4 regions of the Leuconostoc aquikimchii genome follow, and region 1 is predicted to be linked to each of the others. Evidence: riboswitches for the same ligand, from Rfam matches in the RefSeq annotation. Region 1 holds a riboswitch; each other region holds the start of a gene.
What was found. A riboswitch is a leader RNA that binds a small molecule or an ion and turns the genes downstream of it on or off. The one in region 1 is predicted to bind thiamine pyrophosphate.

Region 1 (7,661 bases):
CTTGTTTATTGTTGTATGAAAAATAAGCAAGACCATAATTTTTGGATTTAGATTCTGGCAAATCAGCAAAAATACGTCTTAAGTTATCCATAATTGACGTATAAGTTGCTAAACTTGAACGCGAATTTTTACCAATCGGTTTTGCATCGACACTCACGACATTGGTTAAAGTAGTCGTTAATTTTTTTACCTGAGATGGTAATGTTCGCTTTTCATTCAGTGCTTTTACAGCAGGGACTAAGGTATCCAAAATTAAGCTAGTTTTACCAGCGCCCGAAAAGCCAGTGACAGCTGTAATTTTATTGCCAGGTATTGTTACAGCAATGTCATGAAGATTAAAGTATTGATCGACTTCTAAGTGCGTTGTTAAGTTATTGGCATGTTTTGCAGTAACGACCTTATCATGCATGATAGTTGCTTTTCCTGAGATATAAGGGCCGATTAATGATTTTGAATTGTTAACTAATTCTTTTGGTGAACCTTCAGCGATAATATTACCGCCAGCATCACCAGAGCCAGGACCAACTTCAATTACCCAATCGGCAGCTTCAATAATAGCAACTTCATGGTCAACGACAACCAATGAATTGCCCTGATCAATCAGTTTTCTAAACACATTAATTAAGCCTTTAACATTATCGGGGTGCAAGCCAATTGATGGTTCATCTAACACATACAAAACACCTATTGTTTCAGTTCGAATTGTTCTGGCCAACTGGAGACGCTGTAATTCTCCAGTTGATAGGGTGTTGCCATTGCGAGACAGTGTTAAGTAATCTAAACCTAATTCAATTAAAGGACGCAAGGTGTCGGTTAAATTTTGAAATAAAACAGTCGCCATAGCTTGCATGTCTTGTGGTAACTTAGGTTTTGTTTGCTTTTCCCAATGAGATAAAGTTCCTAGCGAAAGTGCTGATACTTCAGCAACATTTAAACCACCGACTAGTTGCGTTAATAATTTCTGATTTAATCGTGTGCCATGACAAGTCGGACACACTGAGAAATGAAAAAACTGATTAATTTTGCTAATTGCGCGCTCACTTTTGACAGTTTTAAGCGAATCATATACTGCTTCATAAGCATTTTCATATAAGGTTTTGTCGGTATGAAACACGCGTCCAGTTGCTGTTCTAAAGTCAACTGGATACTGTTTTTTTTCACCATGTAAGACAATGTTTTTTTCATGATCTGATAATTCTTTATACGGCACATCAATGCGGACCCCAAGTGTTGCTGCTACTGTAGGCATAAAATTACGCCCTGGTAAATGCCAAGAAGCAACCGCACCGTCGGCCAAACTAAGGTTTTCATCACCAATTAGTTTCGTGATATCTAATTCTCGTACGTGACCTGTACCATGACATTCAGTACAAGCACCACCAGAATTAAAGGCAAAGTCTTCAGCTGATTTTGCCATAAATTCAACATCACAAACAGGGCAAGTAATAATACCCATTCGGCTATCTACACCACCAGGCAAATCCATGGCTTGCGCAATTTTCAGGCTCGGATCTACGCGATGACCATTTGGACATACCGTTGATCCTAAACGTGAAAATATCAGTCTGACGACATTAAATAATTCACTCATTGAGCCCACAGTCGACCGCTCAGATGGCAGATTGGGTCTTTGACGTAAGGCAATTGCCGAAGGAATATGTTTTACTTCCTGCACCTGAGACCTTTTGCTTTGACTGATGCGGCGCCTAGTATAGGTAGATAATGCCTCCAAATAACGACGTGAGCCTTCAGAATATAAAATACCCATAGCTAAAGAACTTTTCCCTGATCCTGATGGGCCTGAAATAGCCACAAATTGATTAAGCGGTATGTTGACATTAATATTTTTTAAGTTGTGGACGTTACCACCACGGACTTCAATTTGTTTAATATTACTTTTTTTTGCAGCCATAGTACTTTTATGATGCCTCCTATATGTTTAATTTAATTAGCAAATATTGGTTGCTAAAAACGATTCCCTTAAACTTTGATATGATTTATTGCTGATGGATTATCATATTAATCAGCAAGACTTAATAACATATTAAACTATGCCGTTTGGACACAGTCAATAGTAACTGTCCTTTACTTATTGACTGTGACGTCACGGTACAATTTGATTTAATAATTGGCGTACTTTTAGAAAAGAAGGTACACCTTTCTACTGTGATCATTTAAGATTAAGAAAAGAATTAATAGTACCTCCCACAAGAAACAATTCATTCTAATAAGTGCTTATAATTAGTATACAGGAGAATACAGATGATGATTTACGATATCAAAAAGAAGCGGCGGGTTGGTGGGGTTCATTTCAAAACTTTTTGTTATGCCTTTTTTATTTAATACGCGCTTATTTTTAATAAAATTGGTAATATTTTTTGGTCACAAAGTTAATATTTATTTCATTTTTTTTGGATATAATAGAATTATGTAATACTATAAATTATACAAAACCGAGGGTCATAAAATGATAGATGAATATGTGAAGCCTAACTTATCCTATAAAACAGATTTTGGCAATATAAAATATAATATTGTGGGGCGCGGTGAGCCCTTAATTTTGGTTCACGGAACACCATGGTCATCATATAATTGGCGTAAAATAATTCCAGCATTAAGTGATTGGTTTACTGTCTATTATTACGATTTATTAGGTTACGGCGAATCAGAAAAAAATGTAACTAACGTTTCTTTAGGCATACAAAATCAAATTTTATCTCAATTAATTAAACACTGGCATCTTATCAATCCTAAAATTGTGGGTCATGATTTTGGTGGCGCTACCGTTTTAAGAACACATTTACTTAACAAAGTAGCATTTGAGAAAATTTTACTTATTGATCCAGTTGCTTTATCACCGTGGGGTTCGCCGTTCTTCGAACATGTAACTTTGAATGAGTCGGCTTTCAAGTTTTTACCAAATTATATTCATGATGCTGTTCTTGAGAAGTATGTCGCTGGTGCCACTTATAACAAAATGGATTTAAAAACATTAGAAAATATCAAAAAACCTTGGACAAGTGAAGCGGGCAAAAAAGCTTTTTATCAACAAATAGCGCAATCGAACCAAAAATATACCGATGAAATTGAAGCGATGTACAACTCTATTAAGACACCGGTTCTTTTGCTATGGGGCGAGCAGGATCAGTGGATTCCTATAGTGCACGGAAAAAAACTCAATCAAATGATACCAAATTCTACCTTTATTGCAATCAAAAATGCTGGACACTTAGTCCAAGAAGATGAGCCCGCACTAGTTTTGTCTTATATTCTTAAATATTTTAAAAAACAGATTAATAGGTCCCAACAAAAAATAATTTAAAAAGGCGATCTAAAAAGACCGCCTTTTTATTTGGCTAACCATGTTGTTTATGCCAAGCCTTTATTTGAGCAAGTCGATCTTTAAAACGGCGTTCATTGCCTTGTATAGTTGGCAGATAATATTCATGTCCTGCAACAGAGGGTGGCATGGTGCTCATCGTGGTTAGTTTATCTTTTGCATGATGAGCTAATTCATAATCTTTCCCATAACCTAAGTCTTTCATTAGCTTAGTCGGCGCATTACGTATTTGTAGTGGGACAGGATCGTTAGCTGTTTGCTTAACATCTTTAGCAGCCGCGAGCCTAGCTTTATAAATAGCATTTGATTTTGGTGCAAGGGACAAGTAAGTTACGGCCTCAACTAGATGAATATCGCACTCAGGCATACCGATAAATTGGCATGCCTGAAAAACATTAACTGCAATATTGAGCGCATTGGTATCTGCTAAACCGACATCTTCACTCGCAAATCTGATTAAGCGTCTGGCAATGTATAATGGGTCTTCACCACCTTCAAGCATACGTGAAAGCCAGTAGATTGCAGCATCAACATCGCTATTGCGCATTGATTTATGTAGTGCTGAGATAATGTTATAGTGTTCTTCACCACTTTTATCGTATAATACAAATTTTTTAGTAATTAACTGACTTAAATTATCGATGGTGACTGTGATCACATCATCAGTTTTTTCACCGTTAAGTATTGCCATTTCTAATGTGTTTAAAGCCATTCTGGCATCACCATCTGAAAAATTAGCAATGGCTTGAATTTCATCATGGCCGATCTTAATTGTTTGTTTACCAAAACCATTGGGGTTGCTTAATGCATTTTCAATTAACGTGATAATATCAGCGTGTTTCAATGCCTGAAGAACAAATACTTTGCAACGCGATAGTAAGGCAGAATTAACCTCAAATGAGGGATTTTCTGTTGTTGCACCAATTAGAATAATGCTGCCTTTCTCAACATAAGGCAAGAAAGCATCCTGTTGTGCCTTGTTGAAACGGTGGATTTCGTCTACAAAAACTGTTGTTTGTTGCCCAATTTCACGATCTAACTCAGCTTGTTTCATAATTTTTTTGATTTGGCTGATACTACTATCAACGGCGCTAAAACTCAAAAAATTAGATTTTGTTCTTCGGGCAATAATTTCTGCTAGTGTTGTCTTGCCAACGCCCGGTGGCCCCCAGAAAATCATTGACGACACTTGATCATTTTCAATGATTTCTCTTAGTATTTTGCCATCACCCAATAACTGTTGTTGTCCAACAAACTGATCTAAATTTTGTGGTCGCACACGACTAGCTAAGGGGGTCTTTTGGAATTGGCTAGAGAAAAGAGATTCTTGCTTCATAAAACACCTGACTTTCGAGTTTATAGTAACACCATGCTATAATCAATATTAAACTATAACGTCATGTTAAAGTCAACGAAAGGACCTCCTATACTAAAAACAAGTGACATGGTAAGGTTGGCCAATATCACGCGTCGCACACGCATATTTTATGATAAACAAGCCACTTTTAAACCAATTGAAAAAAGCGAAGCTGGGTATCGCTATTATGACTACAATCAAATTTATGGCAAATAAATGCTGGTGATACAATTATTGAAACTGGTGCTTCTAAATATGGCTGGGACACGCTGTTATTAACAAGCTAATTTTAGAAATGACATGATGAAAAGTTACTAGTTGACGATGACGTGATTGTGCAGGAGAAAAAATGACAATAGAAGCAGGAATATTTACAAATTTAAAACCTCAAAATTCAAAGTTAATTACTTTTGGTTTTCAAAAAAAAGATAATTTTTTTGAATACACAACAAATATACCCGAGACTAATTTTGCAGTAATCATTATTGTTAATGCAACAGGAGAGGTCACCGGTAAAATAATCGATACTGATTATCATGCTGAATATACGAACTTCCGAGTTGAAAATAATTTAGGCTCTTTTGCGGCAAGTATCAAAGAAAAGTATGTCGCTTTATTGCAAAATATTGCCAAAAATTGTTTTAGCTACGCGCCAACAACTACAGGCGCAAAGTGGCTTGTGCCAGCTAATCCAAACTATTTTGACTTAGAAAAAGCATTTTCTGAGAATGAAACAATTATTTGGAAGCAAACCACACATATTAAAGAGAATGATGTGGTTTACCTGTATGTTACCGCACCGGTTTCAGCCATTATCTACAAATGTTTAGTTGTCAAAGTAAACCAGTCTTATCCTTATCGCGATAAAAATATTGCGATGAAGTATGTCATGCATATACATTTAATGACAAAATACGATAAGCAAGCATATACACTCGAAACATTAAAAAAATACGGTGTAACCTCTGTTAGGGGCCCACGATATGTACCAGATACATTAGGTGCGTTGTTAAAATAATAAGCATTTGATAAACCTATTAAATCACTTCAAGTTGGTGTTGGGCAAAAGTAAGAATTATGACTACTCAAAATCATTTTGACAAATCTGTCAAAATTCGTTACACTTGTGACATAATTAAATAATATACTGGGGGCGCCAAATGGCTGAGAAGTACCCTTTGAACCTGAGATGGATAATACCAGCGGAGGAAAGTGATTTATGATACGTTTAAACGCAATTTTTAGAGCACCTTTTGTCCGCTGGCAAAAGTGCTTTTTTTGTGGAGGTAAAGCATGGATTTAACAGAAGTTAATCAACAAATTGAGACACAACAGGATGAGTTATTAGATTTAGTGAAAAATCTGGTTGCTTTTGAAACACCAGCGCCGCCAGCACGAAACACGCGTGAGGCCCAAAATTTTGTTGCTGATTTTTTACGGCCTTTGGGATTTGATATTGACCAGTGGGAATTATATGATCATGACGATATCGTAGTTGGTACCAAAGCTGGCGATTCTGCATATCAAAGTTTGATTGTTAATGGCCATATGGATGTTGCTGCGTTAAATCCGGATGAAAAGTGGCATTTTTCACCTTTTGATGCCGTGGTTCATGATAAACGAATCATTGGGCGTGGTGTATCAGATATGAAAGGCGGTTTGGCAGCTGCTTTATTCGCATTAAAAATTTTGCATGATCAAAACATCGCCTTGCCTGGTAAAATACTATTTGAATCAGTGATTGGTGAGGAGGTTGGTGAGGCCGGTACGAAATCAACAATTGAACATGGCTATACAGCAGATTTTGCACTTGTAACAGATTCAAGTGATTTAGAAATCCAAGGGCAGGGTGGTGTTATTACAGGTTGGATTACGATTAAAAGTGACAAAACTTACCATGATGGCTTGCGTCGTGAAATGATCCATGCTGGTGGCGGTTTAAGAGCGGCGAGTGCCATTGAAAAAATGGCAAAGTTAATCATTGGTTTGCAGGAATTGGAACGTGACTGGGCAGTGAACAAAGTTTATCCTGGTTTTCCTGCTGGCACGAATACGATTAATCCTGCAGTAATTTCAGGTGGTCGAAATGCAGCATTCATCGCTGATGAGGCACGTTTGTGGATAACAGTTCACTTTTATCCAAATGAAACCTATCAATCTGTCACACAAGAAATCGAATCATTTGTAACCCGATTAGCACAGTCAGATCCATGGTTGCGAGACCACTTACCCACTTTTGAGTGGGGCGGCAATTCGATGATTGAAGACAGAGGCGAAATATTTCCGGCACTCGAAGTAGATAAAAATCATCCCGCAGTTCAAACATTGCTAAACGCGCACCTAGCTGTTTTTGAAACGAAAACAAAAATTTCTGTTTCAACAAGTGTCACGGATGGTGGTTGGTTTGGTGACGCACACATTTCCGCTGCCATATACGGGCCAGGTGACTTACGTCATGCACACGCAGTTGATGAAAGTATTTCAGTTGAACGTTTAGTGCAATATAGTCAATCTTTAGCACAGTTTATTGTGAATTGGACACAGACCAAAAAGGAGTAAAAATGGGATTTAGTCAAGAAATCATCACAGAAATTGACAATATTTGGCAAGCTAATCTAAATCATCCATTTGTGCAAGAAATCGGTGCTGGTACGTTACCCATCAAAAAATTCAAATATTATATGATACAAGATTATGTATATCTGATAGATTATGCTAAAATGTTTGCCCTAGGTGCTCTCAAAAGCACTGATTTGACAACCATGACACAGTTTTCAAAAATTTTACAGTCAACTTTAACTGAAGAAATGGCATTACATCGGCAGTATGCTGCGCAATTTAATATTGACGAAGGGACATTAGCCTCTGCAGAACCATCACCGACAACATTGGCATACACAAATTATCTACTATCAGTTGCTCAGATTGGCGGACAAGCAGAACTCCTGGCTGCACTCTTACCTT
Region 2 (7,661 bases), 160 kb from region 1:
GGGTAGGTACTGGTGGTCTTGATGTCATTGGCATGCTAGTGAAAAAGAAGTTCGATCTTAAAATGGGACCGGTAAATCTAGGCTTTAACGCGTTAATTATGATTGGTGCCGGCTTAACTTATGGTTGGAAGTATGCGCTTTACTCTATTGTCGGTGTTATTGTGAGTTCGCGGATGATTGATGCCTTCTTTACACGACAACAGCAAATGCAAGTTATGATTATTACGACAAAACCTCAGGAAATGGTACAAGGTATTTATGATAAAATGCGGCGTGGCGTCACAATTATTAATGACGCGCGTGGGGGCTATACTGGTGAAGATCGTGCGGTGTTGTTAACTGTTATTACACAGCAAGAACGTTTTGAATTACGGGAAGCCATTAAATCTGTTGATGATCATGCTTTCTCATCAACTTGGAAAATTGAACATACAGTTGGTCGATTCTATGAACCAGAATTATAAAAATAATTAAGGTGTTGATAGCGTTAGTTTGATAATCATGAGCGCTTGGACAGTTAAATATACTGAAAAAATAGTATACAGGTGGTGTGACATATGCGTTTAAATCCAGATGACATACAACAAGAAATCTATAATTTAATTCTGAATCCTGCCACAAGGGAATGGGAACGCGATTTGCTAGTACAGGCAAAAGACGACCAGTCTGGCGTACGTTTTAATGAACGCCTTGATGTACTAAATAATGGCCTGAAACCTTTAGCTACAAGAAATAATTTGACACCAGATGTGATGGATTTTTATTTAAAAATAAATGGGCAACCACAAAAAGATTCGCAAGATAAACTGGATCTGCATGCTGCATCAAATCCACCTTATCAAGAGCGTGCAATTTTTGCTGGTGGCTGTTTCTGGTGTATGGTGGAACCTTTTGATACACGTCCTGGTATCATAGCGGTTATTTCAGGTTATACTGGCGGTAACTGGCAGTCACCTACTTATGATCAGGTTGTTGGGCAGTATACTGGACATGTTGAAGCAGTTGAAATATTATTTGATACGCGATTGATAACTTATCAACAATTAGTTACTATTTATTGGCAGCTGATTGATCCAACTGATGATTTAGGTCAAATTGATGATCGTGGTGATAATTATCGACCAATTATTTTTGTAAATAGCGCGCAACAACGACAAATTGCTGAGCAATCAAAGCAAGCAATCATTGCGTCGCAACGTTATTCACGACCAATTGTGGTAGCAATTGAAAGCGCCACCACATTTTGGCCGGCTGAAAACTTTCATCAAGATTTTTATAAAAAAAATAAAGTGCGTTATCGAAAAATAAAGCATGCACGACAACTATATTTGTTTTTACAACGCTTAACTAACAAGGCTCATAGAATATTTAAAAAATAAATCGTATATTAATTTGATGTGGCTGATGCGCGAAAGATAGTTATATGATACAATAGTTTTTGTACTAGGGGCGCCGGAAATGGCTGAGAAGAACCCTTTGAACCTGAACCAGATTATACTGGCGTAGGAAAGTGCTACACTGATGACTTTTTAGGTAGCATTTTTCTCTAGTATGAGAAAAATGCTTTTTTATTGTGGTGAATTTATAATGCAATTGTAACATCACTTTAAAAAAACAATCCGTATCAGTGACGATAGTTTTGAGAACTAAACCAATCATATTAGGGAGCTCATATAATGACTGTACAAATCAAGAAAATAACTATTGTGACAATCATGGTAGCATTAGATGTTGTGTTATCACCAATTTTTAGAATAGAGGGCATGGCACCAATGTCAAGTGTGATGAATATTATTGCGGGTATCCTATTAGGACCGTTTTATGCTGTGATTATGGCAATCATTACTGGTGTTATTCGAATGATGGTATTAGGTATACCGCCATTGGCGTTAACTGGTGCGGTTTTTGGTGCTTTTGGTGCCGCAATTTTTTATAAGTATGGCCATCATATTTTTTGGTCTATGTTTGGCGAAATTTTAGGAACAGGTATCGTAGGTTCGTTATTATCATACCCAGTTATGGTTTGGTACACTGGTTCTCAGCAAAGTATGTACTGGTTTATTTATACGCCACGTTTTGTTGGGGCAACTTTGATTGGTTCAGTCATCGCTTATTTTATTTTAGGTAGGTTAACAAAAATTTCTGCTTTTAAAGATGCACAAAGCATATTTTTACATTAAAAAAATGCACGTCATTATGATGAAAAAGTGTCGTTAACTTGCTAGACTTTAAATAATTTACGGGTTACGATAGAAATATGGAAAAAAATTTGAGTCAAACAAGTGTCATGTGGTTTCGTAGGGATTTAAGAATAACTGATAATGTGGCTTTGGCAGAGGCAATAAAGTATAGTGACAAGGTGTTACTGATTTTTATTCTAGATCCACAGCAAGTAAATAAACGAAGTACGGTTAATCAAAGCGCATTTTTTGCTAGTGTTAAACAATTGAAAGATGATTTAATACATAAAGATATTCATCTTCAGATTTTACAAGGTGATTTAATATCGGTTTTTAGCAAAATAAAGCAGTTGCTGCCTAACTGGCACAACCTTTATTTTAATAATGATGAGAATGGTTATGGTAGGTTACGAGATCAAAAAGTGGCAAAATACTGTCGAGAAGTGTTAGGTGTTAGCTCACATTCATTTGTTGATTATAATTTACATGGGGCAACTGAAATTAAAAAAGATAACGGGGAAAGCTATAAAATGTTTACCCCATACTTTAAAAAATGGCTTCAGTTACCAAAAAAAGCACCTATTCAAATACAATTTGATGATATACGTCAAAAAAATATGAGTTTATCACTCACAAATTATGATGGGCAATTGAATCAACTCATCAATGAACATCACAAATATGCAGTGATTGATCAAGTTGGTGAAGCATCTGCAAATAAACTATTAAAGGCGTTCATTCAAAATAAAATAAGTTATTATGAAGAAAAACGCGATAATCCGATGTTTGACGGTACGAGTCACTTGTCAAGATATTTGAGAACGGGTGAAATCTCTATTAGAACAATTTATGAAGCTGTCAGACAAGCACCAGATGGTGATGGACGTCTCACGTTTATAAAAGAACTTTGTTGGCGAGACTATTATAATATGATTTATGCAAATTACCCTGACCAACAAACGCATGCTTTACGATCTGAATTTCAAAATATTGTTTGGAAAAACAATGCAGTAGACTTTAAAAAATGGCAAACTGGACAAACTGGTTTTCCACTTATTGATGCAGCCATGAGACAGCTCAATACGACGGGATGGATGCATAATCGTTTACGAATGATTGTTGCCTCTTTTTTAACAAAAGATTTATTAATTGATTGGCGCTGGGGAGAGGCATATTTTCGTGATATGCTAGTTGACTATGACCCAGCAAGTAACATTGGTGGGTGGCAATGGGCAGCATCTACAGGCACAGATAGCGTACCTTATTTTAGAGTATTTAATCCAACGTTGCAATCAAAAAAATTTGATCCAAAGGGGCAGTTTATTGCCAAGTTTGTGCCAGAATTAGCGCGTATAAAAGGACAAAAAATTCACGAGCCAAATTTATTAACATTGGTTGAACAAAAAGAATATGGTGTTAAGTTGGCATTAACTTACCCATCACCAATTGTCAATCATAAACTTGCTAGAACGCGAGCCATTGCTGTCTATGAGGAAAGCAAAGATGTTTTTAATAAGGCTTAGTAAACTTATTTTTACTTTTGAAAAGGGTTATTAATAGATTTTATCAAGCGATAAGTGTAAACTGATTGTACAGTAAAAATTTGTATATGAGGAGATATCAATGTTTTTAGCCATTAAAGAAATACGATATGAAAAGTTGCGATATGGATTAATTATTGCACTCATATTTTTAGTCAGTTATTTATTGATTATTTTAACCGGCTTGTCATCAGGTTTGGCCAATCTCAATAAGGCGGCTATTAATGAGTGGGGCGCTAAAACAATTATTTTAGATAAGGACTCTGAGGGGCGATTAAGTCAATCATTTTTATCTGCTCAAACACTCAAATCTACTCAAGGAACGCAGATTTCGCAATATAGTTCGTTGGTCAAGTCTGACAAGGATTTAAAAGAAAATGCCCAAATCATTGCGTTGCCTAAAAAGTCATTTGTTTATAAAAATTTAAAAGTGACACAGGGTGATAAGTTTTCAGCTAAAAACACAGCTTTTGTATCAGATGTTTTTAAAAATGATGGGTTTAAAATTGGGGACAAATTACAAGTAGCTAACTCAAATGTAAAATTAAGCATTGTTGGTTTTACACCTCGTGCAACGCTGAGTGTGTCACCGGTTATTTATACATCGTTTGAGACAATCAAACCAATTAATCGTGGTGTCATCAGTGCTATTTTAACGCTAGACGCCCCGGGGAAATTGGCAAAATCCAATAACACTTTAGCGATGAGCATGAATCAATTTATTAATAAATTACCGGGATATCGTGCTCAAAATTTAACCTTTAATTTTATGATTGGTTTTCTGTATGTTATTATTTTTATTGTTATTTCAATTTTTTTGTATATTTTAACGGTCCAAAAATTACCAAATTTCGGTGTCCTCAAGGCACAAGGCATTTCAACCAGTTATCTTGTGTTAAATACGTTGGTCCAATCGTTAATTATGTCAGTTATTGGCGTCGCTTTAGCTATTATTATTGGTGCAATAACTGCTATGATTATTCCAAGTGAAGTACCAATTATGATTAATGTGTCTAATATCTTATCAACGAGTGTTGGCGTAATCATGATGTCGTTGTTTGGTAGTATTATTCCAGTTCGTCAAATCACTAAAGTTGATCCGTATACAATTATTGGAGGTTGAATAGCATATGGCAAATTTTGTTTTTTCATCAGTTAGTAAAATATTTGGCCAAAATACCAGTGAATATGTTGCCTTGGATAAGGTTAATTTTGAGGCAAAGAGCGGGCAACTGATCGTTGTTGTCGGACCATCAGGTTCTGGAAAAACGACATTTCTGACAATTGCCGGTGGGTTACAGACGCCAACGTCAGGCAGGGTGATGATTAGTGGCCAGTCAATAACCGAACTCACAAAAAAAGCGCAGGCGCAGTTGAGACTAGAAAAGATTGGTTTTATTTTACAATCTTATAACTTGGTACCATTTTTATCCGTTAAAGAACAGTTTACTTTAATTCATAAGATTAAAAAAGACAACATGTCAACGCATGAGTTGAATCAATTACTTGATGATTTAGGCATTCTTGCTTTAAAAGAAAAATATCCTAGTCAGCTGTCTGGTGGTCAAAAACAACGTGTTGCCATTGCACGTGCATTATATACTAATCCCGAATATATCTTAGCTGATGAACCAACAGCGGCTTTGGATACAGAACGCTCATTAGAAGTAATGATGCTCTTAAAAAAATTGGCACATCAACATAACAAATTAATTATTGTTGTAACGCATGATTTACGACTCAAAGAAATGGCTGATAAAGTATATCAAATTATAGATGGAAAAATGTCTACTTTATCATAAGATGTGATAAAAAATAAGTAGTCAGATGAAGCAGCAAAGTGGAAATCATTCTGTCAAGTATGGTAAATTTAACATTGAAGCAGAGTATTGTATATTATTGATAATTTGAGGAAAGCAGGTATTTTATGAAGAAAAATCGTCAAAATAATAACGTCGAAATTAATTCAGATGAAGCGGAGTTTAAATCATTTTTTTCAGATGTGTTAAAACAAATGCCAACTAAAACATCAAAAATTATACAGCATACCTTTGATAAATCCAGAGTTCAAGCTGAAAAAGTATTATCTAAGAGTCAACATCAATTCAAACGTACTTTTTCAGAATTTTTAGTTGGTGTAGATGATCAAACTAAAATAAAATGCCATCGAATTATTCATGCAGCCTCTCTAAGTGCAGCAATTGTTGGTTGTTCACCAATACCGTTTTCGGATGCTTTTTTGCTCGTACCTATCCAGCTCACAATGATGTCACGATTACACAAATTGTTTGGCCAATCATGGTCGGCAAGTGTAGGAAGGAGTTTATCTAAGGAGCTTGTAGTGGTTGGCTTGGGCAGGAGCGCTGTTGGTAATATCATCAAGTTTGTTCCTGCTGTCGGCACTGTGGCAGGCGCCGCAATAAATGCATCTGTGGCTGTGTCCATCACGGAAGCTCTGGGATGGACAACCGTGAAAATGTTAAATGATGGCGAGGATTTATTTGAACAAGCGATGTCTTTTAGAGGCCAGTTTAATATCTTGTTTAAAGCATTGTATAAATCAAAGTAGCAATAATCTATTCAGCTCTAATGTTTGTTTGAAAGTAGCCGTAATTTGTCGTTGTCCCGTGTAATTGCGGCTAAAAAACCTTTCATTTGCTGTTAATATAAAATTAATAAACAAAAATTTCTCATTGCTATTGTTTTCAAATCATAACAAAATAATAATTATCATGTTTGAGTCAGTTTCCGGAATTGAACCCGGTGATTGGCTTTTTTAATTTTATTTCCGTAATAAAATACCCGAAATGTTAGACAACATTTCGGGTATAAGGCGTGCTATTTTAAAGTGTTTTTAATTATATATCAGTAGCTACCTTTGCAAACTTTCGATGAGCTAGATACCCAAAAACAATGGTAAATATAACAGCACCAATAGCAGATACGCGAGAATCTGATTGGAAGAATAGACTGAAATAGATAGCAACAAAGAATAGTAATGTCAGGGGACTTGTGAATTTATATCCTGGCATTGTAAAGCCATCTGGTAGATAGTCAGATGATTCACGGAACTTGCGATGGGCATACATTGTCATAGCATAAACAATAATGTACATGTTTGAAGAAATTGATGTGATGAAACTAAATGCAGAAGTAATTTGTGGTATAGCATTAATAACGGGTGAGAGTAGTACTAATACTGCTGTCAAAAGAATTGCATTAGCAGGAACCCCATGTGTTGAAATTCTGCTAAAGTGAGACATGAGTGGTGTCTTTGAGTCCTCTGCGAGTTGATAAAAATGACGACCAGCAGAATATATTGCAGAATTTAAAGCTGAAGCAGCAGATGTCAAGACAACAAAGTTAATGATAATAGCGGCGGCTCGTAAGCCAGCTAATTGGAATACCATAACGAAAGGACTTTGATCTGGTGTTCTGGCAATAACGTGCCAATTAATAATTGACATAATGATAGTCATTGCCCCTAAATAAAAGATTAAAATACGAATAATAATTGTATTAATGGCCTGTGGTAACACAGCCCGAGGATTTTGCGTTTCAGCTGTTGTGATGCCAATGAATTCCATACCTTGAAAAGCGAAGAAAACCATCGGGAAAGCAGCAATGAACATGCTTGGACCATTTGGGAACATTGAGAAATTGTGTGTAATGTTGCTAAAGGATGCAACCGTGTGGCCACCTGAAGCAGGGGCTTGAAAGCCAGTAAAAATCAAAACCAAACCGGTAACAATCATGGCAACAATTGCAATAATCTTAATCATGGCAAACCAGTATTCTGTCTCACCAAAAATTTTAACGGCAACCAAATTAATTAGTGTTAAAACAGCTAAAAAGGCAATTTGTATGATCCAAGTTTGCCAATGCGGGAACCAAAATTTGACATAAGTTGAAACAGCGGTTAACTCGGCCATTGCCACGA
Region 3 (7,661 bases), 630 kb from region 1:
TCAATTGGCACGCTATGTGTCAGTGATTGCCAATGGTGGTTATCTAGTGGCACCACATATTGTTGGCTCGGTTACACAAGGGCAACCTAACAGTGACAAGCAAAGCACTGTTTGGACAGCAACACCGAAGGTCCAAGGCCAAGTTAAATTAGATGCTGGAGAGTGGGATACGATTGAAAATGGTATGAATCGTGTCGCTAACGGATCTGATGCTTGGAACACAGGTGGGGCAGATATGCATAAGTTGGTACCAAAAGTGCATGCTAAGACAGGAACCGCGGAAACTGTAACAAATGGGAATCAAACGTATACTGAATCAATGGTTGCTTATACACCAGGTCAGCCGTTTGCAATAGCTATGGCAATACCAGGTATGAACAATTATTTGGATGGCACAAACGGTAAAATATCAGCTAAGATTATTGATGCCTATTGGCAATATGTTGAAGCAAAGCCGGATGCAAAATAAAAAAGTTCAAACGATTGTTTGAACTTTTTTTAGTGCGTTGCGTTCTCTGAGATTGCAACAGAGTCACCGATATAAGATTCTGGCTGTAAAATAATTTGCGTAATGAACGCTGCGACACTTGTTCGTGTGATTGGGCCGCCGATTATTTCTTCATCGCGTATTGTTTGCACCTGAAGTGATTGCATGATGTTATCATCAATCAGTTCATTAGGGCGCACAACAGTGTAATCAAGTGCTGATTGTTCAATACGTGCAACAGCTGCAGCTTGATCGCCCATATAAGTATTTTCATTGTCAGTGGTGCCAATAATATTAGCCCATAAACTGCGTTTATCAGCAGGAAGTTCATTGTGAACGCCAATGGTAGCAACCCAAATTAGACGTTTCACGCCCACATGGTGCATGGCGTTGACGACACTGTTGGCCGCTGCTTTTTGACGGCCTTCTGCACCAATATTTGCGTAAACAATATCGATATCTTTAAGTGCTGCAATCATGGCATCTTCATTAACGGCATCAAGTCCTTTAATACCTTTTTCTAGGCGTGCATGAAGTGAAGTTAATTTAATTTCTGTATCGGTATTAGCTAACATAGGGACCACAAGTTTTGCAATCTGACCGTTAGCACCGAGAATTAGTAGTTTTGTCATACTTTTATTTTAGCATGAAACGCCAAGAAGCGGTAAAATTGATATAAGAAAAAAAGAGGTTATCAATGTCACTATCATATCAACAATTATTAATTGCTGTACCATTGGTCTTACAAGGGGGGAATGTGCCTACTATTGTCGGTGAGGCCGGGATAGGTAAGTCAGCTTTGGTGTTGGATGTCGCTAAAAAATTAGGGGCAAAGTTGTTTACAACCGTTGTATCCTTGTCAGAAAAAGGTGACTTAGCTATTCCAATCCCGCCATTAACAGATGCAGCTTTTTTGATGACTAAAAATTATGGCCAATTAGCTGATGTGAAGTTTGGCTATACACATACGTTGATTCAAATTATTCAACAGGCAGAGCTATCACCAGAACAGCCCATTATTTGGTTTCTAGATGAATTTAACCGTGGCTCACAGGCAGTTCAAGGTGAACTTATGAACTTAGTGTTACAACGGCAAATTAATGATCTTATTTTGCCAGATAATGTGAATCTTATTTTAGCAGAAAATCCAGATGATTCGATGTCTGGGTTTGAAGACTCAGACTATGCTGTGCAAACATCAGATGCAGCAATCAAAGACCGTACCACACGCCTAGTGATGTCTGTATCTGTCAGTGGTTGGTTAAACTGGGCCGGCCAAAATGGTGGTAAACGTCAAAATATTCATACCGTGGTACGTCAATTTATTGCAGAAAATGCGGAATTACTTTATCCAGACACACGTGGCATAGACCTGAATCCCACCCCGCGTGCTTGGCAGCGTGTATCAGATAATTTATATGAATTACAAACGTTACCGGTTAGTGATCAAAATGATTTATTATTTGATCTGGTGGCTGGTGATTTAGGACAAATGGTCGCCACACAATTTGTAAGTTATGTGCATCAAAAAACGGTGAGTTTGACGGCAGTGGACGTGTTTGAATCACAGCCTGATGGACCAAAATTACCAAGTGAAATTCGTGACACATTTCAAGACATGCCTGAAATTCAAAAATTAACAGTCATGAAAACTTTACTTTTAACAGCTGATTTAACTTTAAATAATCATGCGAGTCGTTTTAGTCAGTTATTAAATATGGTGGCACCAGATGGTCAATATGCACTTGTTAAGCAAATTACAAACGCACCTATTTTAGATGATTTATACGCTTCTGATACACATTATGCGAATGTCTTATATCAACAAATTATGGATATTGCCACGCGATGAATATCAACGAAAAAGACAATTTAATGATTGATGGGGTTAAAACGTTGTTGGATGCATCGCCATTATATGGCAACATTGTGATGAATTTAACCCGTGAAAATGATCTCAATTCACCTTATGCGTTAGCACTTAAGTGGTACAATCACAGCTGGATTTTAGTGATTAACCCAGAGTTACTGACACACCTTTTTACCAATCATAATCAAATTGCGTTGGCGTTGGCTCATGAGGCACTGCATGTTATTTGGCAACATCCCCTACGTTATGCCAAAAAGCGGCAACATAACACGCTGATTGACTTAGGAACGGACCTTGCTGTCAACCAATATTTGCCAGAGCAATTAGGTCAATTACCCAGTGCCGTGACTTTGCAAACAATCTTTGAAATGTACGGTAAAATGTTACCAGCTGGAGAGGATTCAGCAGCGTATATTGCGCGCCTGTCGGAATTTGTAGATCAAGTGCCGATGCGTGGCAATGACAAGCTGGATAGTCATGGGGACTGGTCCAGTGTTGGGGAGTCTGTTGCTGAAGCGACATCAGCGCTTAATATGGTGATTAAAAAGGCAACGGATGATGCCAAACGATCAGGTCGCGGCCAATTATCACATGCAGTTCGTCGGCAAATTGATGAAGTCATTGCGCCTAAACGAAATTGGCGTGCTGTTATACGCACTGGTTTAAGTCAACTGCCAAATAAACGGCGTGAATCACGTGCGAGATTTAACCGACGACAAGCCTATCGATTAGATTTAGTTGGAGAAATAAGTACGTATAATACGCAACTGGCCGTTTTTATTGATAATTCAGCATCAATTTCTGATCAACAGGCTGGTATCATGATGGCAAATGTTTTACAACTAACCAAACAATTTGACGCTGACGTGCATGTTTTTTCTTTTGATACACAGGTGCATGACATAAAAAAAGTGAATGACTGGGTGCGACATGCGGGTGGTGGTACAACGTTTCAGAGTATTTTTAATACATTAGTTGCACAAAAATTTAATCCCAAGCAAACAATTGTTGTGATTTTAACAGATGGGGATGGTGAAACCAATAGTTTACATACGAAGTTTAGGCATGTCTATTGGCTGTTACCAAAAGATAAGAAGTTAAGTATTAGTCAACCATTTGGAAAAATTGTGATCATGTAGTTCACGAGAAAGGTGCGTGTTGATGAGTCACGTCGATGAATTAAGTTATGAATGATAAATTACAACCAAATGATTTACGTAGTTTTATTAATCAAGATATGCGTTTCAAACGTGCAGAAGCACTGCTGAATAATCACTGGACGTCATTATTACTACCTGATGGTTGGGGTGTGGATATGATAACGGTAGCAGACATTACTTTTGCACGACATTTAAGTCATGCAAAATTGTTGCCCACAACGATTGATTTGGCAACGTTTGCTGGCGTAAAAAAATTTATGAGCGATAATCAATCACGATTGTCACCGAATGTTGTGAAACTATTAGAGGAGCCTTTCTTATGAAAATTAATTTAATATTAGCACCTGAACAAACACCAGCAGAATTGTTAACCTTGCAGGCTATAAAACCAGATAAATTCTTTTATTTGGGGAAAGAGTCACAATTAGCAGGGACAAATGTCCTGATTATTGCGTCACCAGACTTAGTGGCACATTTTAAACGGCCGATGTCATTTGATAGTTTGGTGACTAATGGTCAGTTTCGTGGTGATGTTATGCATCAAATTGCTTTTCAAACGAAAGATCGTAATGATGAATTAATTACACAGCTCGTACCTGAAAATGCCATTCTTGCTCAAAATAGTAATGGCAAATCTGAGTATATGTTATGGAGTTTTTGGCCTAGTCACACCGCGTTGGCAGCTTTTTTAACTAGCGATATGTTTAATCAGATGAAACAATTAATGAAAAATCCTTATACAACCAGTTACATTCATGTCAACTCGGCAGAACAACTGTCTTTGACACATCAAATGCGTGATTTTGATGATAAAAATTGGTGGGGATGACAGGTATCTTGCATAATTACCGATTCTAAGCTACAATAAGTTCATAAACTAAATAAATATGTCTGGGGTGCCATTTGGCTGAGAAACACCCATTGAACCTGATCACGGTAATGCGTGCGAAGGGAGATACATTCGCGCTTACTAATTTAAGTTTTTTGCTTACTTTTTTAGCCGTTGACTGATTTCCTTTTGTGAATTCGGTCAACGGCTTTTTTATTGTGTGAAACCAGGCAATACAAGGAGAAAAAGTTATGAAGTTATCAGAAATAAAAGATAAGAAACCACTTGTGTTTAACTATGCAAACTACGTGACACCACAGTTTGTGGCTAATGTTATCAATGTTATTGGTGGGTCACCTATTATGGCGCGTGAGCTAGAAGAATTTCCAGACTTGGTTACTGCAAGTGATGCTGTTGTTATCAACAGTGGCACTTGGCGACGTTCGGAATTACTCGAAACCATTAAATTAGCACAATTAGCAAATCACGCTGGCAAAGTTGTTGTTTTGGATCCAGTTGCGGTGGGTATACCCTCACGAAGCCGTCCAGTGGCAGCGCTTATGGCGGATGCACACGTTGATATTATTCGTGGTAATGCAGCTGAAATTGCTTGGTTTGCTGATATTGACTTTGCTAGTCAAGGGATTGATGCGACAGGCAACGGAGATGTTGAAAAAATTGCGCGATTGGCAGCCAAAAAAACGGGCGCAATTATTGCTTTAAGTGGCAAAACAGATGTTATTAGTGATGGTCAAACGACTAAAATAATTGACGTGGATGTGCCACTTTTGGCAACAAATGTTGGGACAGGGGATGCCCTCTCAGCGTTAATTGGCACTTTTAATGGTGATAGTGTTTCAATTGAAAATACACTGCGAGCAATGGCTACAATGAAGTTAGCTGGCGTGAAGGCGAGTGAAAAAGTTAAAACACCAGGTTTTTTTGTTAATCAGTTGTTGGATGAACTATTCTTATTACAAGAAGACGAACTTGACGCATTTATTAATCGCGAGGTCAATCATGGTTAATGACACATTGCAGGTTTTGACAATTGCTGGAACGGATTCCAGTGGCGGTGCTGGCGTATCGGCAGATTTGAAAACGTTTATGGCACAAGGTGTTTATGGTGCCAATGTCATTGTTTCTGTTACAGCACAGAATACGCTTGGTGTTCAGTCTGTTCAAATGATACCATCTGAAGTCATCACACAACAGATACAATCAATCGCTGAGGATTTATCTCTTTCTGCAGTGAAGACTGGCATGCTTGGTGACGTTCAAACAGTGAACACTGTTGCCAAGGCGTTAAAAAAATATAATTTTGGTAATTATATTTTAGATCCTGTTATGGTAGCCAAAGGTGGGGCTAAGCTGTTAAGCGATAAAGCAATTTTAGCATTAAAAACACAATTATTGCCACTTGCGGTAATGGTGACACCAAACATACCAGAAGCAGAAGTACTGTCGGGCATGACAATTCAAACACATGAAGATATCATGGCAGCAGCATATCAGTTACAATTACTGGGCGCTAAAAATGTTTTACTTAAAGGGGGCCATGGTAAAGAGTTGACAGTGTATGACTTTGCACTACTTGCTGATGGCAGTCATTTTTGGTTAAAAAGTCAGCGGGTAGACACTGAAAGAACACATGGGACAGGTGATACACTGTCGGCAGCTATTGCGGCACAACGCGTCTTAGGTTGTGATATGAAAACAGCCATTATCAAAGCCAAAGCTTATGTCGATGCGACCATTCGATCGGGCATACAAGTTGGTCATGGTCATGGGCCGTTAAATCATCTGGCCGTCATTACCAAAGAAAATCAACCGGAGGTTATAAATGACATTTGATCGCACCATGTTAGCACGGTATTTTATATTAGGCACGCAAAACGTCACAGATGAACAGATGTTTTACAGAGTGTTAGAGGAAGCGTTACGTCATGGTATTACTTTATTTCAATACCGTGAAAAAGGTCTTGGGTCTTTGTCTGGCGTTGATAAATTGCGTGTGGCACACCGTGTACGAGAACTAACTTCAGCTTACCACGTCCCTTTTGTCATTGATGATGACATTGTTTTAGCGCATATTGTGCACGCAGATGGGGTGCATTTTGGTCAGGGGGATGGCGATATTGCAGCTAATATTGCGGCAAGTCAGGGCATGTTTGTTGGTGTATCAGTGTCTACTCAGGCAGAGTATGAACGTATTTCATTATTACCAGGTATTGATAATATTGGTATTGGACCCGTGTTTGACACTAAAAGTAAAGCAGATGCGAAACCAGCAATTGGCTTGATAGAACTTGAGAGATTAGTCGAGCAAAGTCACTGGCCATCGGTTGCAATTGGTGGCATTAATCAGGATAATTTAGCTGCAGTGCTAGCAACAGCTGTTGCTGGGGCCGCTGTGATTAGTATGATTAGTGACAGTTCACAGATTGAAAATGTATTAAATTATTGGCAGCAGTTTTAATTGCTGTTTTTTTGTTGCAAAACAATACTATTTTCTGTATACTATATACTATATGAAAAATAGCATACAAGAGGTTGTGATATGATGATACAAACACCGACAGTGCTACTGGATGGCACTGTTTTGGCAATTTTAGATATGCAAGATTTATACGGTTATGCGCTGACTAAAAAAGTACAACAACATGTGACTGTTTCGGAATCGACGATGTATCCTGTGTTGCGTCGCCTAGAAAAGGGTGGGGAATTAACCACATATAGTGAACCATTTGAAGGTCGTATGCGAAAATATTATCAACTAACTGATAATGGTCGTGAACACCTGAGTGGTATTAAAGATGCTTGGCAAGCCTTTTCCACAGGGATTAATGCAATTTTAGGAGAGCAAATATGAGTTACTTAAATGAATTAGAGGCACATTTGCATGCACTGCCACGAGATGAACGTGACGAAACGATGGCATATTATGATGAATATTTTACTGATGCTGATTTGAGTAATTCAGCAGCGCGCAAACAATTTGGGACACCCAAACAATTTGCGCGCCGTTTAGTGGCTGATTTTTATATGGATGCTGATGACGCGTCAGAGATTAAGCCAAAGCAACAATTACGCATGATATGGGTTGTTATTTTGGGGCTATTGGCATCACCTGTTATATTGCCGGTTGCCATTCTGATGGTAGTACTATTAATTTCAGCGTTAGCCATTGTATTTAGTATGGCAGTGACGATAGCTTCAATGATTATGGCAATAGTCATTACAGCGCTAGTTAGCATTGTTGCTGGTATTGCAATTGTGTTCAGCTCGTTGAGTGGTGGCATTTTCTTCATTGGT
Region 4 (7,661 bases), 870 kb from region 1:
TCGGATCGAGTGTATTGAACGTCGTACAACCGACGAGTTTGATTCATTTATTGTCAGAAATCGGTATTTTCATACTGATGTTAAATTCTGGTATGGCATCTGATGTTAAAGAGATGAGAAAATATATTAAGGCATCAACTTTAATTGCGATTATGGGTGTTGTGGTGCCTGCCATATTATTTCCTATCGTCTTTATATTAATGGGTTATACACTAAAAGTAGCCATATTTTCGGGCATTGTCTTTTCAGCCACATCTATAGCGATTACTTTAGCTGTATTAGCAGAACAAAAGAAGCTTGCAACGCCTATGGGCGCCATAATTTTATCTGCGGCGGTGCTTGATGACGTGATTGCATTAATTGCAGTGACACTATTTTCTGTATTTATTGGTGGTGGTACACTTGGATTGGGCAGTTTGTTGCCCTTAATTGCTTTTGCGGCAGGCATTATGTTAAGAAAGTTATCATTTTCTGATCAGCTGGCACGCGGGCTCAATGGTTTGGGAAACTGGCTATTTTATCCAATATTTTTTGGTGCGATTGGTTTAGGGTTGGCTATTCAAAATTTGAATGATAAATTAATACCAATTATTTTATTCAGTGTTTTAGCTGTCATGACAAAATTTATTGGCTCGTTATTTGGGGCTAGATTAGCTGGTTTAAATAAAACGGTTGCTCAAGCTATTGGCGCGGGCATGATTTCCAGAGGCGAAATGGCCTTGGTGATTACACAAATAGGGATAACTTCTCATCTTATTGGGGATGCAGTGTCTGCGGAATTCGTTGTCGTTATCATGGTTTCAACTATCATTGCGCCAATATTGATGAAGCCGTTGTTTAGTCGCGTGAATTAAAATAAATAGTTGGTCATACTAAAACTCGGTTTCTTAGACAGTTTATTGATGGCGCTCAGTAATTGAGACAGAATGTCCTCTGATTCCAGCAAATTATTCGGTTCACATCATGAATTTCGTCTAAGACGCCGGATTAATTTAATTTTTTTCAATCATGATTAATTGGCTACCAAAAGGATCAGTTAACCAGATTTGCCCTGCTATTGTAGATACATTTCTGTCACTCAAGTTTGATTGTAATAAGTTAAAGTAGGAACTATCTACCGATACAGTCCAATCTAGTAAGCCATTATCTTGATCACCACGTTGCGTAATATTGCGGCCTAACCAGGTGTTATAAGCGTGATGGTGATGATAGCGATTGTGTGAATAAAAGTGGGCACTATCGCTAATTTTTGCTGTTAATGCCATTTTTAAGCTGTTGATGAAAAAATCATCACCCTTTGTGAGATCATTGCCAACAAAGTGGAGATGACCAATTTTCATATCAGCAGGAAAGCCAGACCAATCACTTTTCTTTGTTTGTAGTAATGTCTGAACATCGACATCCTTGGTGCCCATTTTAATAAAATTATTATCCCATTCCCAAAGTGCTTCAGGACGGTCATGGTAAAGTTCAATACCGTTGCCATTGGGATCATTTAAGTAAAACGCTTCACTAACATCATGATCTCCTGCCCCTAAAGGGTAGTCAATGAGAATCAGACGTTCGATAAGACTTGCTAGGGAAGCAGTATCCGGGAAAAGCAATGCGAAATGATAAAGACCTGCCTGTGGTTTGCTAGTTTTGTGCCCATCAAAAATCAGCGTTAAAAATGGTGTATCTGAGTTTGTAAAAGCATACGAATAGCTATGATTGCTGGCTTGCATTTCAATTAGACCCAAAATATCACGATAAAAACGGCGCATCATTGTCTCATTGTCTGCCATCAGTGTCAAGTGTTCGATGTTGTAATTAATATTTAACATGTTGTTCCTCTCTACTTACTATTTATAAGTAATATTAATGGTTTTTGACTGGTTTGTCTAGTAATATTTGTTTAATATTGACACAGACAATGACGTGGTGTACCATGAACGTATAATTAAATAAAGATATCTGGGGTGCCTAACTGTTTTACTGGCTGAGAAATACCCATATAACCTGATCAGATTAGAATCTGCGTAGGAAGATATGATTGATAATATTATTTGTCGAACTGTTTTTTGCGTATTTTAACGTGAGAAGCAGTTTTTTTATGTTTGGGAATTGAAATGGCGAAAAGAGGCTAGATAGGTTTGGTTAATAAAAATATTGATTACTCACTGTACTTAGTTACAAATCGGTATGATTATTCAGATGAGCAATTTTTGAACGTTGTGTTTGAAGCTTGTGACAGTGGCGTAACACTAGTTCAATTGAGAGAAAAGAACGTCACGACAAAACGATATTTTGATTTAGCAGTTGCAGTAAAGAAAATTACGGATAAATTCAACGTACCGTTAATTATCGACGACCGTGTTGATATCTGTTTGGCTGTGAATGCAGCTGGCGTACATATTGGAGATAATGAATTGCCGATTAAGATCGTACGTCAGTTGATTGGTAAAGATAAAATTTTGGGTGTATCAGTCAAAGATGTTCAACATGCTAAAGCAGCTGAGGCGCAGGGGGCCGATTATTTCGGTGTTGGTGCCATTTACCCAACAAAAACAAAGGTGATCACAAAACATACCACAATAGCAACATTAAAAGACATTGTTGATCATGTGGATATACCAGTCAATGCCATTGGTGGGATTAAAGAAAATAATATTCTCAGTTTGAAAAATACAGGCATTTCAGGTGTTTGCATGGTTAGTGAACTTATGCAGGCAGAAAACGTACGTACGAAGGTGTTAAATTGTTTAAAAAGTGTTGAACAGCTGGTGTAACAATAGTTGTTCAATAAATAAAGATAAGGCGGGGTTAGTATGATTACAGTGAACGGCAAGACCAACACGGTAGCACATGCTGGGCAAAGTATCTTGGAATTGTTAAGTCTCCTCGAGGTGCAAACAGCGCGCGTTGTCGTTGAGCGCAATGGTGCGATTGTGACGCGAGAAACGTATGATAGTTTGTTGCTTGAAGATCAAGATGATATTGAAGTGATTTCATTTGTTGGTGGTGGTTAAGAAAAATGATGAGGGTAGAGGACATGGAAAAGATAAGTATTGATGGCACAGAGGTTTCTGAAATATATATGCAAATGAAAACCCGGAATGTGGCAGGCACACAGGAAAAGTTGGCGCAAGCTCATGTTACGATTGCCGGCGCTGGTGGTTTGGGTTCTAATATTGCGATTGCATTAGCCCGTTCAGGCGTCGGACATTTAACATTGATTGACTTTGATGTTGTTGATTATAGTAATTTGAACCGACAACAATTTAAACTGAGCCAAATTGGCGTGCCCAAAGTGATTGCTTTAAAGCAAAACATTTTAGAGTTTAACCCATTTGTAGATATTACGACGGTGCAGACGCGAGTCACTTATGAGAATGTTGAAGCGTTATTTAAAACAAGTGATGTTATCTGTGAAGCCTTTGACGATCCAACAAGTAAAGCGGTGATTCTGCAATCGGCACGTGAGATTTTCTCTGAAAAGCCGATTGTGATGGGGAATGGCTTGGCAGGTATACACAGTGCTAATAACATTGTGACACGCAAGATGCGGAAAAATGTCTATATTTGTGGCGATCAGACAACGGCTGGGGTCGAAGGTTTGATGGCACCACGTGTGATTATTTGTGCGGGACATCAAGCGAATATGATTTTACAACTGCTCGTTAATCAAATAGAAATCTAATGATAAAAGGAAAAAATAATGCGACAAAATGATGATTTAATTATAGCAGGGCACAAATTCACTTCTCGATTTATACTTGGATCGGGAAAGTACTCATATGACTTGATTGATTCTGCTATCAAGTATGCTGGTGCTCAGATTATTACGATGGCGTTGCGCCGCTCGAATGCTTCATCAGAAAATATTTTGGATTACATTCCAGATGACGTGACGATTTTACCAAATACGTCGGGATGTCGTAATGCTGAAGAGACGATTCGAATGGCGCGTATTGCGCGCGAACTTAGCGGTAGTGATTTTATTAAGCTCGAAGTTATTCCGGATACAAAGTATTTGCTACCTGATAATTATCAAACTTTAAAAGCGACTGAAGTGTTGGCAAATGAGGGATTTATTGTGATGCCCTACATGTTACCAGACTTAAATATTGCAAAGCAGTTAGTAGATGCTGGCGCAGCGACAGTGATGCCATTGGGCGCACCAATTGGCACTAATAAAGGTTTAGCCAATAAAGATTTAATACAAATATTGATTGATGAGATTGATGTACCAGTGATTATTGATGCAGGCATTGGTAAGCCAAGTCAAGCAGCAGAAGCAATGGAAATGGGCGCTGATGCAATTATGGCAAACACAGCTATGGCCACGGCGGGCAATATACCGTTGATGTCTGAAGCATTCAAATTAGCGATTGAAGCAGGACGTAAAGCCTATTTGGCAAAGCCAGGACGTGTGATTAACGACAAAGCTGAGGCGTCATCTCCAACATCAGGTATTAGTCGTACAAAAGAATGACAACGACCAAAAAAGGCGCTGTTGATACTTATTGGCTTAAAATTGTTGCATTAAACTTTTTTGGATGGCTATTTATTTATGCTGATCGTACAGTATTGAATCCGATTATGCCAGAAATCCAAAAGATATTTGGCTTGAATAATGTCGCATTAGGCATGATTTCTTCTGTATTTTTTTTAACGTATACAGTCTCGCAAATACCTTTTGCTAAATTAGCCGACCGCGGTAATCAAAAGTGGCTTATTGGTCTAGGCTGTGTGTTTTTTGGAGTAATGACTGTTGTTTCAGGATTAGTCACAAGTTTTGGCTTATTTTTAGTCTTACGTGCGTTAGTTGGCCTTGGTGAAGGCACTTTTTATGGTGCTTCTTTTGGTTTATCATCACAAAATATACCTAACAAATATTTGACAATCGGTTTGGCAATTATTAATTCAGGTCAAGCAATTGGACAAATTACTGGGACAATCATATCAAGTTATATTGTGTTACAGTATCATATGCACTGGTCTGTACCATTTATTATTGTTGGCATACCAACGATAATTGTGGGTATCTTGTATTTAACTGTGGTTAAACATACTCATCATTCGTCAGAAAATCGCATGGGAATATCACAATCAAAGACTAGTCATCAAAAAATACATACTACTCGTGCCTTATTTACCCAGCAGTTAGTAGGTACTTATGTCATGTTATTTGCCTCAATTTATGGTCAAATTACAATGCTGACTTGGTTACCTTTATTTTTAACGACTTATCGACATGTTAGTGGATCTAACGTTGGTTGGATCGCCTCAATTGTGCCAGTTATTGCTGTGCCAAGTGCGTTGATTTTTGCAAGATTAAACGATAAAATCACCAATGCCAGACGTTTACTTTTAATTCTTGTGCCTATTTCGAGTTTATCACTTGTGACAGGGATGGCAAGTAATAGTCATGTTGTGCTAGTCGTATCGCTTATTGTTTATGGTATGACTGGGAAAATGACAATTGATCCTATTTTATTGTATACGGTGAAAAAAAACGCACCTGATAAGCAATTAGCGACAACATTTGGTGTCTATAATTTTTTTGGTATGATTGCCTCAATTTTAGCACCGACGATCATGGGATTTTTGATGGATTTGACGGGTAGTATGGTCACAGGATTTTATCTTTCAGCAATATTGCTTCTTGTTGGCGTAGTCATGTTTAGTTTAATAATGCCTGAAAAAAGAAGTGTATAGCGTATGAATGACGAAAAATTAATGACATTATTACATGAATTTAAACAGTTAGGGGCTACGTCGATGGGAGGCGTCACCCGATGTGTTTATGATGATAATTGGTCATTGGCGCAAAAAAAATATGTTGCAATTGCTAACGATTACGGTCTGTATTGTTTTTGTGACAAAATGGGAACTATTTATGCCGCAACAAGTGATCATATTAGCCATAAACCAGTTATTTTGACAGGCTCACACATGGATACGGTGGTAAATGGGGGTTGGTTAGATGGTATTTATGGTGTTGTGTCTAGTGTTTTAGCTGTTGGACAATTGTTTCAGAAATTTGGGACACCCAAAATACCGTTGTGTGCGGTTTCGTTTTCCGAAGAAGAGGGTTCGCGGTTTGATGCCACCTTTACAGGATCGCGCTACCTCACACATCAATTAGATGATGCTGTTTTTAACTTAAAAGATCGCACAGGTGCAACGTTTAACCAAGAACGGCAAAATCGCGTGACTGAATTAAGACAAGTGACGCCGATAGGGATACCTGATTTTAAAATTCGGTCATATATTGAATTGCATATTGAGCAAGGTAATACACTAGATCAATCGCCGGCTAACATTGCTGTCGTAACAGATATTGTTGGGCAGAAACGGCTACTGATAACAACAAAAGGCATCAGTAATCACGCAGGAACAACTCAAATGTCCGGACGCGTTGATGCCATGCGGAAAGCCGTTGACCTTATGACTAAAATTTATTCATCTTTGGAACTGATGAAAGGGTTACGATTTACAATCGGGAAAATCATTGCTTTCCCCAATGTAGCGAATGTTATACCGGAAAAAGTCGATATAGCATTAGACATCAGGCACATAGATCAGAATGTGTTGGACCAAGCTTTTGAGCAGGTAACTCAAATCATTAATGCTGTTGGGGCGACCTATCGTTTAACAACTAATGTTGTGGCAACGCCTATGGATTATCAGCTGCAACAACAAGTAATCCGTAGTACGAAACAAGAAAAATTAGTGGGGGAAAGGCTGTTTTCTGGGGCGGGCCATGATGCACAGGTCATAGCAAACAGTAAAGCACCTAGTGTGATGATTTTTGTACCAAGTCAAAATGGCGTCAGCCATGTGCCACAAGAGAATACGGCTGAGTTTGATCTTTTAGCAGGTCAACGTGTGCTGAAGAGAGTATTATATGATTTAGCCTATTGCAGTTGATGTACAGGTTAGACAGTTCACTTCACAAGTGGACTTTTTTTTATTGTAGGTATAATAACAATTGGGTGAGATAACAAAAATATGATAAACTAAAAGAGATTATTGCTACCTTGTTCACATGTTAGATCAGGTATTGCTTATCTAACATGTAAACAAGAGGACATCATGAGGAGACGTGGTTACAGCACGTCAGAATAACTGGGGGAAATTGAATATGAAATTTAGTAATAAGACGATAACTATGGGGGACTTTTTTGGAGGAATGCAAGCAAACAAGGATGTCTTCAAAACACTATTGGTCCTATTTTTAGCGACGATGATGATTAATTTTAATCACACAATAGTTCATGCTGATACCGCTTCACAACCATCTTTAAAAGTTAAAGATGGCGTACTATATGGTTTTTCAGATGGGAAACCACAACACATAGGGGCGACAGTCGTTATTCCAAACACTGTGACAAGCATTGCCAATACAGCTTTTTATAATCAGGGTATTGGTCGCGTTGACTTTAATTCTGCTACCAAACTAAAGTCTATTGGTGATTTTGCCTTTGCTAAAAACCATTTAAGCACCGTTAATTATCCTAATCTTAACGATAATAATTTAGGGTGGTATGTATTTTACGATAATGCCATTAATTTGGTGACATTTGCTAACGGTGTGACGCATATTAATGATGGTGCTTTTGCCAAAAATCCTAACCTAACAGCAGTTCATCTACCATCAACTATCACAGCAATAG

Region 2: linked by a shared signal. The riboswitch ahead of thiW (energy coupling factor transporter S component ThiW) and the one ahead of AB3K24_RS05185 (acetylornithine deacetylase) in region 1 are both predicted to bind thiamine pyrophosphate.
Region 3: linked by a shared signal. The riboswitch ahead of thiM (hydroxyethylthiazole kinase) and the one ahead of AB3K24_RS05185 (acetylornithine deacetylase) in region 1 are both predicted to bind thiamine pyrophosphate.
Region 4: linked by a shared signal. The riboswitch ahead of thiE (thiamine phosphate synthase) and the one ahead of AB3K24_RS05185 (acetylornithine deacetylase) in region 1 are both predicted to bind thiamine pyrophosphate.

What each region holds. Positions count from the first base shown of each region.
Region 1 is NZ_JBFPER010000001.1:1,048,399-1,056,059, reverse strand. Features, by position in the region: gene AB3K24_RS05205 (AAA family ATPase) at 1-1,912, opposite strand, end outside; gene AB3K24_RS05200 (alpha/beta fold hydrolase) at 2,468-3,322, shown strand; gene AB3K24_RS05195 (replication-associated recombination protein A) at 3,357-4,676, opposite strand; gene AB3K24_RS05190 (MmcQ protein) at 5,047-5,715, shown strand; TPP riboswitch at 5,837-5,925, shown strand; gene AB3K24_RS05185 (acetylornithine deacetylase) at 5,991-7,256, shown strand; gene tenA (thiaminase II) at 7,259-7,661, shown strand, end outside.
Region 2 is NZ_JBFPER010000001.1:883,856-891,516, forward strand. Features, by position in the region: gene AB3K24_RS04395 (YitT family protein) at 1-464, shown strand, start outside; gene msrA (peptide-methionine (S)-S-oxide reductase MsrA) at 558-1,379, shown strand; TPP riboswitch at 1,436-1,526, shown strand; gene thiW (energy coupling factor transporter S component ThiW) at 1,677-2,180, shown strand; gene AB3K24_RS04410 (cryptochrome/photolyase family protein) at 2,258-3,703, shown strand; gene AB3K24_RS04415 (FtsX-like permease family protein) at 3,804-4,844, shown strand; gene AB3K24_RS04420 (ABC transporter ATP-binding protein) at 4,852-5,523, shown strand; gene AB3K24_RS04425 (YcjF family protein) at 5,649-6,290, shown strand; gene AB3K24_RS04430 (amino acid permease) at 6,580-7,661, opposite strand, start outside.
Region 3 is NZ_JBFPER010000001.1:415,107-422,767, forward strand. Features, by position in the region: gene AB3K24_RS02110 (penicillin-binding transpeptidase domain-containing protein) at 1-469, shown strand, start outside; gene AB3K24_RS02115 (NAD(P)H-binding protein) at 499-1,119, opposite strand; gene AB3K24_RS02120 (ATP-binding protein) at 1,185-2,339, shown strand; gene AB3K24_RS02125 (vWA domain-containing protein) at 2,336-3,496, shown strand; gene AB3K24_RS02130 (hypothetical protein) at 3,544-3,840, shown strand; gene AB3K24_RS02135 (hypothetical protein) at 3,837-4,346, shown strand; TPP riboswitch at 4,400-4,488, shown strand; gene thiM (hydroxyethylthiazole kinase) at 4,598-5,374, shown strand; gene thiD (bifunctional hydroxymethylpyrimidine kinase/phosphomethylpyrimidine kinase) at 5,367-6,200, shown strand; gene thiE (thiamine phosphate synthase) at 6,190-6,825, shown strand; gene AB3K24_RS02155 (PadR family transcriptional regulator) at 6,907-7,218, shown strand; gene AB3K24_RS02160 (DUF1700 domain-containing protein) at 7,215-7,661, shown strand, end outside.
Region 4 is NZ_JBFPER010000001.1:177,937-185,597, forward strand. Features, by position in the region: gene AB3K24_RS00965 (cation:proton antiporter) at 1-854, shown strand, start outside; gene AB3K24_RS00970 (VOC family protein) at 993-1,823, opposite strand; TPP riboswitch at 1,945-2,042, shown strand; gene thiE (thiamine phosphate synthase) at 2,133-2,768, shown strand; gene thiS (sulfur carrier protein ThiS) at 2,808-3,008, shown strand; gene thiF (sulfur carrier protein ThiS adenylyltransferase ThiF) at 3,032-3,679, shown strand; gene AB3K24_RS00990 (thiazole synthase) at 3,698-4,474, shown strand; gene AB3K24_RS00995 (MFS transporter) at 4,471-5,700, shown strand; gene AB3K24_RS01000 (Zn-dependent hydrolase) at 5,704-6,915, shown strand; gene AB3K24_RS01005 (leucine-rich repeat protein) at 7,130-7,661, shown strand, end outside.